3 regions of the Shewanella rhizosphaerae genome follow, and region 2 is predicted to be linked to each of the others. Evidence: predicted binding sites of a transcription regulator. Region 2 holds the regulator's gene; each other region holds the start of a gene.
What was found. The regulator sigma-54, encoded in region 2, starts transcription at its own class of promoters, with help from an activator protein. The targets are predictions, from matches to a motif close to GTTGGCACGNNNNTNGNNT.

Region 1 (4,129 bases), 690 kb from region 2:
CTCGGGTGCAGAGATCCCTGTCTGTGATGATCCCCAGCAGAGGGCTGGTGTCGCCGTCTTCATCCTCCAGGGCATCTGGGTCGATCACCAGGAGGGCGGAGACATTCTCCTGGGCCATCATGATGGCGGCCTGCTGTATGCTTTCGCCCTTGTGGATCACAGGGGCGTCGCGGGTGAGCAGTGTCTTCACCTTAGAGGTGGTCAGGTCGTTCTGTTCGCTGGTGTTAGATACCGTTTGGCGTAGGCGGGCACTGTCCTCGACCTCGACGAAGTCGGCGAAGGTGTCGTACTGATCGTACAGCTGCTGGAAGATCGCCTCAGGGATGCAATAGACCAGGGTGTCCTCGATCGCCTTGACCGGGAAACGTACCTTGTTGTTGGTCAGCAGGCCCATCTGGCCGAAGAGATCGCCGCTGTCCAGGCGGTTATAGAGTTCGCCCTTGCGGCGATAGACCTCCACCACGCCGCTGCGCACCATGTAGAGGTCATGGATCTGATCGCCGAAGTGGATGATGGGGGTGTCTTGGCGGTAGTAGGCGATCTCCACATGGTGGCTCACCATGGCGACCACCTCGTCGGGCAGGGCGTTAAACGGGGGATATTGGCTTAAGAAGTTTTGGATCTCGTTTAACTCTGCTTCCATAGATCTGCCTGTGGCTGATGTTCTCCTGTCATGACTAACATACTACCCCATAGACCAGGCTATGTGTGGCGCCTGGCCTAAAAAGATCCCTAGCTTAGTGGGCCGTCCACAACATCTGGCCACATTGGCTGAGATCGTAGCCGCCCAGCTGAGCCGCCAGCTGGCGGGTCTGGGTGCTGCCGAGCATCTCGAACAGGGCCTGGAGCTGACGACGGAAGTAGATCCCCTGGGGCATCACGAAGTCGAAGGACTCGGTCACCAGAGGCACGAAGCTCAGGCCGCTCTCCAGCGCCACCGACTGACAGCCGAAGCCGATATCGGCCTCGTTGCGGGCGATGAAGCCCGCCAGCTCACGCTCGCTATAGGCGGTGATCTGCGGATTGAGCTGCTCTATGCTGGCCCCCTGCTTGATCAGCCAGTGTTCCAGATGTTGCTGACTACCTGCGCCAGCCTGGCGGCCGACCCATCGCCAGGGCAGGCCGATCACTTTCTCCTCTTCCTGGCATCTGTGGTGCATCTCGCTGCGCATCATCAGCCCCTGCTGGCGGGTGTAGCCGTGTACCATCACCCACTGCTGGTGGTTGGGGTAACCCTTGAGCAATGCCGGGTGACGTATGTTGCGCTCCTCCACATTGCCCCAGTGCAGGGTACAGACGTCGGCGTAGCCGCGCGACAGGAGATCCAGCCCCATGCGGGAGCCGGTTGAGCTGTAGCTAATCAAGTCGCTCTTGCCTATCTTTGACATGAGACGGGCCACCAACATGGAGAGCAGGGGATCGTCGCTTCCGGTGATATGCATGCGATCAGACAGCATGCCGCTATGGCAGGAGTCCATGACCCAACGGTCGATCAAAATCTTGGGGAACAGCCACTTACCCGTCACTTTAGTGGCCGGCAATATGCGGTCGTTGGCCATGGAGTAGACCTTCTTCTCGTTCAGGTCGAGATATTCGGCGACCTGTTTGGCGCTCATGTAGACCAGTTCGCTGGGTTCAGTCATGGGTAATCCTTTAACCTTCGCCGTTAACCTAGGTTACGTTTCGGCGGTGTGGCATCAAATTCGATATTTTCCGCACCATGATAGACGAGGAAGTGGCGCCCCTTGGCACGGGCGATCATGGTGATCCCCAGCTTCTGGGCCAGTTCCAGCCCCATCTGGGTGGCACCGCTGCGCGACAGCAGGACGGGAATACCCATCTTGGCCACCTTGATCACCATCTCTGAGGTGAGTCGCCCCGTGGTGTAAAACAGCTTGTTGCCACCGCCCTGCTGCTTGAGCCACATCTCGCCAGCTAGGGTGTCGACCGCGTTGTGACGGCCGACATCTTCGACGAAGCCGATGATCTGATCGCCCTCGCACAGGCCACAGCCGTGTACGGCACCGGCATTCTTATAGGTCTCGTTGTAGGCGCTAATGTTGTTAAGCAGGCTGTAGAGCATGCTCTGTTTCAGTTGCGGTGTGGGCAGGCGAATATCTTCGACGCCATCCATGAAGCCGCCATAGACAGTGCCTTGGCCGCAACCTGTGGTGACCGTCTTCTCCGCCAGTTTTTCCTCCAGGTGCGCCGTCGACTCCCTGGTGATCACCGCCGCCGAGTTGACCTCCCAATCCACAATCACAGACTCGAGCTGATGGACGTCGCTGATGAAGCCCTGGTTCTTCAAATAGCCCAGTGCCAGCGCCTCAGGACGGGCACCCAGTGTCATCAGGGTCACTATGGGGCGCCAGTTCAGGTAGAGGGTGAGGGGGCGCTCGCAGGCGATATATTTGTCGACCACTTCGCCCTGCTCGTTGATGGCTTTCACCGCCATGGTGAGTGGGGCATCGGCTTGGGTCTTGACCAGTGTGGGGTGATTGAAACTTGTCATTGCTCTCATCTTGTTGCATTGGGGGCGCACTGAGCATAGCAAGTATCGTTCCCACGCAAGGATTTCGAGTGTAAATGCGTGATCCAGGCGTCGACTTTGTGCGATGTCGCCCTTTTCTGTCCCGGCCAAAATGGCTTTTAGGACAAATTGTCCTACGCTTGTTAGGGATTTGATGATCCAGTTCAAACTATTCCCCTTCTAGCGGTGGCATGTAAATTGCTTTGTTAGGTCTATCGCTAACCCAATGCCCGGCGAATCAGCAATACGCCGGCCTGCTAGGCAAAACGGAGACGCAATGCAACATACCGAAAGTCAATGGCCCATGTATGTCTCACTGAAAAAGGTGGAGAAACAGATGGGGCGCTGGACCGCTGAAAGTTGGGAATTGGATCAGATAGTTCCCGCCACCCAGCCCGCACCAGCCGGGGCCCACATAGTGATGCTTGAACTCTACAAAGATGAGCGCGGCAGCTATCGCATCAACCTGGATATGGACAATGCCATGCTCTACGTGGTGTGCGACGAGCTGGAAGATGGCACCTGGGTGCCCGCCTATATCTCGGCCGACCAAAATGTCGCAGCCGGTTGCCTCGAGGGCGACACCCCAGTGCTGAACTTCCCCATGCCCAAGGCAATCGCCTGCTGGATAGAGGCCTTTATCACCCGCCACGGCGAGGTGGAGATCTGCGCCCATAGGCGCAAGCATGTCAATCGCCGTAAGAACGAGGGGCCGAGTACCAATCCGGATAGGGGGCTAGTGTCCTGATGAGTGATAAGCCAAGCGGACTCTTCGCACGCTGGACCCAGCGTCGCCAACAGGTGCAGGCCGAGGAAGAGGCGGCGCGTCTGGGCGAACAGGCCCTGGAAACGCCGGTCGAGCCATCGGTTGAGGCCGAAGGCACGGACGGTGTCGAAGCTAGCGACCAAGTCGCTCCCGAAGAGAAGAAGATACTGACCGCCGAGGACCTGCCGGATCCCGAGAAGATAGAGGTGGGCGGCAGCTTCGCCAGTTTCATGGCCGACAACGTCGATCCTGATGCCAAGACGGCGGCCCTGAGGGCCCTGTGGAAGCAGCCACACTATCACGAGATCGATGGCCTGCTGGAATATGCCCTGGACTACACAGATCAGCCCAAGCTGACCGCCGAGGTATCGGCCGAGTTAGCTAAGAAGGTCTTCAGGCATCTGACCAAGGATGACGAGGCGGCTACCGAGATGGCGGAAACCCAGCTGGCACAGCAGGAAAACGCTGGGACGCAGGTCGAGGACAATTTGGACAGGGCATCCGACGGGGTGTCCCAAAATGAACCAGAAATACAGGCCTCAACCAAGCCTCCTGTTGTTTAAGGTAAGTTTAGAGTGCTTTTAAATCCATAAATTTGGTACGTGAATTGCTGTATTAACGACAATTAACAACGAGTTAGATAATCGTTGAACTCAGGGTGAAGCTGGCGCAACAAGCGCATGCCGTCAGAGCACAACAGCCACCCGGCTGATACAGCAGCCAAATACTGCTTAGGAACGCAATGTGAGCATGCATTTAGAGACGAGCGACAATTTGGCCCACCTGAAACAGGTGCGTCAGCAAGTGTTGGGACAGACACAAATTCTGCAAAA
Region 2 (4,129 bases):
GGTTAGAGGTGTCGATATAGTGATCCACGAGTTTGGCTATGGGGTCGAGCAGCTTGCCCTCGAGCTGAATAGCCTCCTTGAGGGAGACCTTAGAGCGTGACAGCGGATGTAGTCTGCGGGTCTCGCTATAGCGCTTGAGCAGCACATTGTCGCTGGAGTTCAGGAAGAAGCTTAAGATTTCGGTATCTTTGGGGAGCTTGGCCAGCTGCTTTTCCAGCTGGATCTCTTCGCTGGGCATGTTGCGCACATCGACGCTGATGGCCACGAGATCGCTGCGTCCCTTGAGCTGCTCAAGCAGGGACTCCATCATCTGCAAGGGCAGATTGTCGACACAGTAGTAGCCTAGATCTTCTAGGACCCTGAGTGCGACGGATTTTCCCGATCCTGAGCGTCCGGATACCAAAACCAATTTCATTGGGTGATCACCTGATAGAGTTCGGATTCATCTTGGGTCTTTCTTAGCTGCTTCATGATCGCCTTATCATTGAGCTTCTCGGCCATAGCGGCCAGGGTGCTAAGATGTTGCTCGCATTGATCTGCGGGCACCAATAACGCAAAAAGGATATCGACGGGCTGATTGTCAATGGCATCGAATGCGATTGGTTCAGCACATTTCACCAGTACGGCCACGGGTTGATCTATGTTAGTCAGCCGTCCGTGAGGAATCGCGATACCATTGCCTATACCTGTGCTGCCCATTTTCTCTCGAGCCAGAAGGCTTTCAAATATTTCTTGAGAGGAGAGGGTGGGGTACTGGACAGCGGCTAAGTCGCTGATAAGCTCCAGTACCTTTTTCTTACTGCCCGGAGTGGCGCAGGTGGTGCACTCCGGCCGCAGGATGGTACTCAGTTCCATCGTTAATGTTTAGTAAGCTTCTCTTTGTGTTTAATGACCTGACGATCGAGTTTGTCAATCAGGGAGTCTATCGCGGCATACATGTCCGCATGTTCGGATGTTGCGAACACTTCTCCGCCACGGAGATGTAACTTTGCCTCAACCTTCTGTTGCAACTTTTCGACATTTAATACAACGTGCACATTATTGATCTGATCGAAATGACGTTCAAGCTTTGTGAATTTCTCTTCGATGTAGCTTCGTAGAGATTGGGTGATCTCGATATGGTGCCCAGTCAGGTTTATTTGCATAAAGATAGTCCTCCAGTTTCCAGGTTTGTTTTATAAGCTCTTGCGCTGATTTGAGGGAGGTATAAGCATTGCCTCGCGATACTTGGCAATGGTGCGTCTAGCCACCTTAATCCCCTGTTCGGCCAAGAGTTGAGCCATCTTGCTGTCGCTCAATGGCTTTTTCTGGTTTTCCGCAGCAACCAGCTTCTTAATGAAGGCACGTATTGCTGTTGAAGAGCACTCTCCGCCATCGTCGGTACCGACGTGACTGGAGAAGAAGTATTTAAGCTCGAAGATCCCTCTCGGGGTATGCATATATTTTTGCGTGGTCACACGTGAGATGGTGGATTCATGCATCTCCACCGCCTCGGCGATGTCGTTCAGTACCATGGGCTTCATCGCCTCTTCGCCAAATTCGAAGAAACCTTGCTGGAAGTCGACGATACAGTTGGTCACCTTGAGCAGGGTCTCGTTGCGACTCTCAAGGCTCTTGAGGAACCATTTAGCTTCCTGCAGGTGGCCGCGAATAAACTGGCCATCCGCCTGACTCTTAGTGCTGCGGGCCATGGCGGCATACTGCTGGTTGACGTTGATCTTGGGCATGCTGTCAGGGTTGAGCTCGACTACCCAGCGTCCCTTCTTCTTGGTGACGGTCACATCCGGGATCACGTATTCATCGCGGCTGGCGGTGATGGCGAGACCGGGACGGGGATTCAGGGTCTGAATAAGGGCGATGGCATCCCTCAGCTCATTTTCCTTGAGCTTGGTTTTGCGCATCAGCAGACGGAAGTCGCGTCCGGCGATGAGATCCAGGTGCTCCTTGATCAGCATGCGGGCGTTGGCGATGTGCGGGGTATCGTCGCTGTATTGGGCTAGCTGAATGGTCAGACATTCGCTGAGATCACGGGCCGCCACGCCAATAGGGTCGAAGTGTTGTACTCGCTTGAGTACCGCCTCGACCTCGTCGAGTTCGATCTCAGGGTCGCCCATGGCCTCGAGAATATCTTCACAGGTCTGGGTCAGGTAACCGCGCTCGTCGATGGCATCGATGATGGCGGTGGCGATGGCCAGATCGTTATCGGAAAAAGGGGTCAGGTTCTTCTGCCATTCCAGGTGTTCGTAAAGACCTTCGCTGGTCTCGCCCTGAAAAGGCATGTCGTCGTCGCGCATGGCGCCCGAGCTTGAGTTTGGCGAGGCGGTGTAGACCTCATCCCAGGTGGTATCCACCGGCAGCTCGTCTGGCATAGAGTCTTGAGTCAGGGCATCAGAGGTCTCGACCCCTGAGTTATCCTGGCTCGAATCCAGCTCTATCTTGTCGTCGTACTTGTTGTCGAAGCTGTCGCCGACGCTATCGTCTTGCAGCTCGATGCTGGCGCTCTCCTGCTCTTCATCCAACTCCAGTAGCGGGTTGGATTCTAATGCCTGCTGGATCTCCTGCTGCAACTCTAATGACGACAACTGCAACAGACGTATGGCCTGTTGTAGCTGGGGCGTCATGGTGAGATGCTGACCCATTTTGAGCTGAAGTGACGCTTTCATCGTACTGCTATTCCCTTGTTTCTAATTATAAAATGAGAAAGCTCTGGCTATATGTGCCGGACAAATATATCGGATAGTGCCTAAGGCCACAATTAACGCGTGGTTTTTCCTCTGTGGCCCCATTATAAGATTAACTATAGCTTGAATTGTTCACCTAAGTACACTGCTCGTACTTGCTGGTTGTCTAAGATTTCGGCGGGTGTGCCCTCGGCGATCAGATTACCATGGCTGACGATATAGGCTTTCTCGCAGACGTCTAATGTTTCGCGCACGTTGTGGTCGGTGATCAACACCCCCAGGCCGCGATTCTTGAGCTGTTCGATGATCTTCTTGATGTCGATAACCGAGATGGGATCGACCCCGGCGAACGGCTCGTCGAGAAGTATAAACTTAGGGTTGGCAGCAAGCGCCCTGGCGATCTCCACCCGGCGACGTTCACCGCCCGAGAGCGCCATGCCGTGGCTGTCACGGATATGGGTGATGTGAAACTCTTCCAGCAGGTGTTCCAGCTCCTCTTCGCGGCCATCGTTATTAAGATCGCTGCGGGTCTGGAGCACGGCCATGATGTTGTCTCGCACCGAGAGCTTACGGAAGATGCTGGCTTCCTGGGGCAGGTAGCCTATGCCTTTGCGGGCGCGCAGGTGCATGGGGTCTAGCGTCAGGTCGTCATCGTCGATAAAGATGCGGCCCTTGTCGCTCTGTACCAGGCCGACGACCATGTAAAAGGTGGTGGTCTTGCCGGCGCCGTTTGGCCCCAGCAGGCCGACGATCTGCCCGGTCTTGACCGTGAGGCTCACGTCTTGGACAACGGCACGACTCTTATAGCTCTTGGCGAGGTTCTCCGCCTTCAAGATCAGGTCTGTCATTGTTTTTCCTGTTCTGGTTTCTTCTCGGGCTTCTGCTCTGGCTGGATCTGTTCCTGATAGTTTTCAGGCTGAATGATGGTGATCACTCTGTCTTTGCCTGTGCTCTCGGCGATCAGCTGTTGCTGCTCTATGTTGTAGCGGATCTGCGAACCCGTGACCTGGCTGCCTTCCTGTTCCAGGGTGGCGTCGCCGATCAGTGTCAGGGTGCGGCTGGAAAGCTCGTAACGTATCTCCTTGGCGCTGGCCGAGGCGGGACGGCCATCTTCCATCACCTGAGAGTAAGTGGCCGGGTTGCCGGTGGCGATCAGTATCTTGCCGCTGTTCTTCTCTTTGCTGAAGGCGCGTAGTTCACTGGCCAATATCTTGATTGAGCCTTGGGTGACCTCGACCGGACCGTGGAAGATGATCTGGTTGTTCTTAATGTCGGCTTCCTGGCTGGCGGCAGAGATCTTAACCTCTTGCAGCAGGTCGTTTACCTTGGCATGGGCGCCAATACTGACCAGGGGCAGCAGGCCTGCAAGAATAAGGCTATTTAGTTTCATATGTTCCTTCTACCTGACTCGTCAGTTTTATATTTTGGGCGTTGAGATCGGCATATAG
Region 3 (4,129 bases), 1.1 Mb from region 2:
CGCCGCCAGGCTCTCCTGATCTTGCTCAGGCTTGCTGCGGGTGACTAACTGCCAAAATTCATTCTCGTTCATGCTCTTCTCATACCAAACGCGGTTCATGGTTAACGATAACCTTCATATATACTCCTGGCCTGCATATCATGACTCATTTTTATCAAGCGACAGGCCAAACAGAGGCCACATCTTACCCTAAGCCTGCCCAGCTGGCAGCATGACCTTTGCAATTTAGCCAAAGCAATAGACATTTAGGTAAAGCATTAGACATTTAAGCAAAGCGTTGGACTAAATCGCGCCATTTTTCTACACTGCGGGGCAAATCATTCACCCAAGAGCCAAGATGAACCGACCAAGTCCCAGCATACTGCTACTGATCGCCCTCTATATTGTTATCGCCATCCTCGCTGGTTGGCGCGCCCTGGACAGCCAGACCCTAGATCTCTTTACCCTGGGCGTGATCCCTGTGCTCATCGGCCTCATCGCCCGCACCAGCTGGGCAAGCCTGGTGCTGAAGATCTACATTGGCATACAGACCCTGGGCTTCACGGCGCTGGGCGCCACGGCGGTGATCGCCTATCAGATCACCCCGGAGGACGTTAAGGTAGTGGTGCGTGGTCAGGAGCTGCCCATCTGGGCCATCGCCCTAGTCGTCACCGCTCTACTGAGTTTCCAGTGGTATATGGCCTTCTCCAAGGGACTGAAACAGTATCTGCCGCAGGCGGCTCAAACCAGCGACCAGACCAAGGCCTAATCCCTCTATCGGGGAGGTTTACATCCCATCTCCTCCCCAGCTCTTATCTGACAGGCCTTCGTGCCAATTCAGTCAAATCCAAACCGCTTTCCTCTGTCACAGGGTTAAATTTTTACTGAATTTGACTGAAAGCACCCTTTGAGCGCATAAAACCGCTTTCATTATAGGGATGCTTGTGGCATGTTAAGTCCAGCAATTGCAAGTATCTAATGTAATTGGTATTACTAAATCTACGGAAAGAAGAGACTATCCAAATGAATAAAACTGAACTTGTTGCAAAAATAGCGGAAAGCGCTGAACTCACTAAAGCTGAAGCTGCTCGCGCCTTAAAGTCTTTCGAAGAAACGGTAGCGGAAGCGATGAAGAACGGCGAAAAAATCTCTATTGTAGGTTTTGGTTCTTTCGAGACCACTAGCCGTGCAGCACGTACAGGCCGCAACCCACAGACGGGCAAAGAAATTCAGATCCCAGCGGCTGTAGTACCTAAGTTTAAAGCCGGTAAGACGCTAAAAGACAGCGTAAACTAAATCGGTATTTAATCCGTCGAAAAAACCTCCTCCATGGAGGTTTTTTTATGCACCCTCCTAGTGCATCCTCTGCCTCATTTTTAACCAATTCGTTGCCTACTTCTGATGCAAATAAAATAAACACCTGAAAAATAACAGATAAATATTTGGCACGCTCTTCGCTATAGCTTGTACGCGGCCTGACAATACTCATAACAACAGGCAGGGCCGCTCCCATAGACCAATAAGAAGGAATGAGTATGAAACAAGCATTGCGAACCCTAAGCCTACTCGCGGGCACCTTGATGGTTGCCCTACCGGCCAGCGCTAGCGTCACGGGCAACATAGGCGCAACCTCCAACTACTTGTGGCGCGGCGCCACACAGACGGGAGATGCGCCCGCGGTTCAAGGCGGCATAGACTTCGAACACGACAGCGGTCTCTACCTCGGAACCTGGGCGTCTAATGTGGATTTCGGCGACGACACCAGCTATGAGATCGACTTCTACGGCGGCTATGCCGGCAGCATAGGGGAAGACTTTGGGTATGACATCAGCTATCTCTACTACGCCTACCCAGACAGCGATTCGAGCATAGACTTCGGTGAAGTCACCCTGGCCCTGAGCTGGAAGTGGTTCAGCATCGGCTATTCAAAGGTGGTCAATGCCGGCAGCGACGTGGCATCGGATCCTTTCGATGAGAAAGATCTCAGCTATATCAACGCAGGCGTCAGCTTCCCACTGTCGGAGACACTGTCTATCTCGGCCCACTATGGCTACTCCAGTGGTGATGTCGTCAACGCCTGGTTCGATACCGACAACTATGCCGACTACTCTTTGTCTCTGGATAAGGAAACCGACTTCGGCACCATCTCCTTCCTGGTCAGCGATACCGACCTCGAGGGTGACGATCCGAAAGTGGTCGTTGGCTACAGCTATAGTTTCGATTTGTGATCTAAATTTAAATGAGTTGCCACTAAATTAGCTGGCAACTCACTATTACTCTAAAAATATTTCAATTAAAAACAGTTGATTAAAAACACCCACCCCGTATATTCGCTCACATTTTGTCTAAATCAACGACAAATACAATAGTGTTAACTCGATCAAACAAAAATCGAAAATCCCCTGCTATTTTTCTCATTAGCGCTCGCTAATGTGCTCACGCCTTAGGACGCTAAACTAGCTAACGCTTTGACTCAGTTAACTTTATGTTAAAGCGGCTCAGTGCTAAGCGGCACCAAATGAGTGCACAAGCACTTTATTTGACGAGGATTTCACTATGGCTCAGTTACTCGATGTTATTCCGAACGATGCTGAAATCGAAGCGATCACAGCACCCAAAAACCCTAAGGCCGCCTGTGAGCTGCAACACAGACGCGAAGTCAAACGTCGCCTAGAAGAGTTACTCGAAGAGGCGGCACTTAAACGCGCCATGGGGGGAGATTTCTACTAACCCCAGACTCCTTTGCCTCCTTCGCGCGACCACTGCATGGGGCCAGGCTCCATGCAGGCGTTTGCTCTCGACGTTGAGTATAAGCCTTGAGTACATCAAGGATATAGCACTCAAACTCAGGGCTCAAAGATTCCCCTTCTACCCAGGTTAAATTGGTGTAAGATTAAATTCAGCACATAACTTATTGATAGTCATAATTCTTCCAAGCGGTTTGTCTACAAGAGGTCACCATGACGCTGAGTAAATCCTTACGCCTTCTCGCCCCGCTGCTCCTGCTGCTTAGCGGCTGTCAGGGCGCCGAACCTCCCCAGGCCTTGGGCACACTGGAACGCGACCGGGTACTCCTGCGCGCCACCACCTCAGAGATCATCACGGCACTGCCCAAACGCGAGGGCAGCCAGGTCACCGAAGGAGAGTTGCTGCTACAGTTCGACACCCGCAAACAAACCGCTCGTGTCGCCAACGCCCAGGCCCAGTGGCAGAAGGCCCAGGCCTATCTGCTCAGACTCACCAATGGTGAGCGCCCCGAGGATATCGCCAGTGCCCAGGCTAATCTGGAGCGCGCCACCGCCGCCATGGTGCAAGCGGAAAAGACCTATCGACGCATAGACAAGCTCAAGCGGCAAAATCTGGTGAGTCAGCAAGATCTGGATCAGGCCGTTGCCAGCCGGGATCAGACCATAGCCGAACACAGCGCCGCCAATGAGGCCCTGAGCAAGCTTATTGTCGGCGTGCGCCAGGAAGATATTCAGCAGGCCCAGGCCGCCCTGGATGCCGCCGCGGCCGAGCTGGATCTGGCGCGGCAACTGCTGGATGACCTCAGCATCACGGCGACCCGCAGCGGCCGCCTCGACAGCCTGCCTTTTAACCTGGGGGAGCGGGTGCCCGCCAACGCCGTGGTAGTGGCGATTCAGGCCGACAAGGCCGCCTATGCTAGGGTCTATATTCCCGCCCCCGCCATGGCCAAGCTCACCATAGGAATACAGCTCAAGGTGCATGTCGACGGTCAAGAGCAGCCCTTCAGCGGCACACTGCGCTGGCTCAGCAAGGAGCCGGCCTTCACCCCCTATTACGCCTTGAATCAGCAGGACAGGTCTCGCCTCGTCTATCTGGCGGAATTCGATCTCGACGACGCGGCCCAGCGCCTGCCCACGGGGATCCCCGCCCAGGTGGAGCTGCCCTGATGCAACCAAATGCGGATCTGGCCATAGATGCCCGCGGCGTCGATAAGCAATTTGGCGATCTCTTGGCGGTGGCCGAGCTGGATCTACAGGTGCAGAAGGGCCACATCTACGGCTTTCTCGGCCCCAATGGCTGCGGCAAGTCCACCACAATACGCATGCTCACAGGCCTTCTGACCCCGACCCGGGGCGAGATCTCCGTGCTCGGCATGGCCATCCCCCAGCAGGCCGAGGCCCTC

Region 1: the regulator sigma-54 is predicted to act here: its motif matches at 2,549-2,567, upstream of K0I63_RS00255 (formate dehydrogenase accessory sulfurtransferase FdhD).
Region 3: the regulator sigma-54 is predicted to act here: its motif matches at 1,421-1,439, upstream of K0I63_RS02185 (TorF family putative porin).

What each region holds. Positions count from the first base shown of each region.
Region 1 is NZ_CP080420.1:62,402-66,530, forward strand. It holds gene K0I63_RS00245 (putative nucleotidyltransferase substrate binding domain-containing protein) at 1-643, opposite strand, end outside; gene K0I63_RS00250 (substrate-binding domain-containing protein) at 738-1,643, opposite strand; gene K0I63_RS00255 (formate dehydrogenase accessory sulfurtransferase FdhD) at 1,667-2,512, opposite strand; gene K0I63_RS00260 (DUF3305 domain-containing protein) at 2,808-3,278, shown strand; gene K0I63_RS00265 (DUF3306 domain-containing protein) at 3,278-3,859, shown strand; gene K0I63_RS00270 (4Fe-4S binding protein) at 4,047-4,129, shown strand, end outside.
Region 2 is NZ_CP080420.1:3,947,728-3,951,856, reverse strand. It holds gene rapZ (RNase adapter RapZ) at 1-415, opposite strand, end outside; gene ptsN (PTS IIA-like nitrogen regulatory protein PtsN) at 412-855, opposite strand; gene hpf (ribosome hibernation promoting factor) at 858-1,145, opposite strand; gene K0I63_RS17095 (RNA polymerase factor sigma-54) at 1,176-2,663, opposite strand; gene lptB (LPS export ABC transporter ATP-binding protein) at 2,798-3,529, opposite strand; gene lptA (lipopolysaccharide transport periplasmic protein LptA) at 3,526-4,071, opposite strand; gene lptC (LPS export ABC transporter periplasmic protein LptC) at 4,058-4,129, opposite strand, start outside.
Region 3 is NZ_CP080420.1:473,684-477,812, reverse strand. It holds gene K0I63_RS02200 (DUF4240 domain-containing protein) at 1-72, opposite strand, end outside; gene K0I63_RS02195 (hypothetical protein) at 338-748, shown strand; gene K0I63_RS02190 (HU family DNA-binding protein) at 1,003-1,275, shown strand; gene K0I63_RS02185 (TorF family putative porin) at 1,515-2,207, shown strand; gene K0I63_RS02180 (hypothetical protein) at 2,536-2,709, shown strand; gene K0I63_RS02175 (HlyD family secretion protein) at 2,940-3,893, shown strand; gene K0I63_RS02170 (ABC transporter ATP-binding protein) at 3,893-4,129, shown strand, end outside.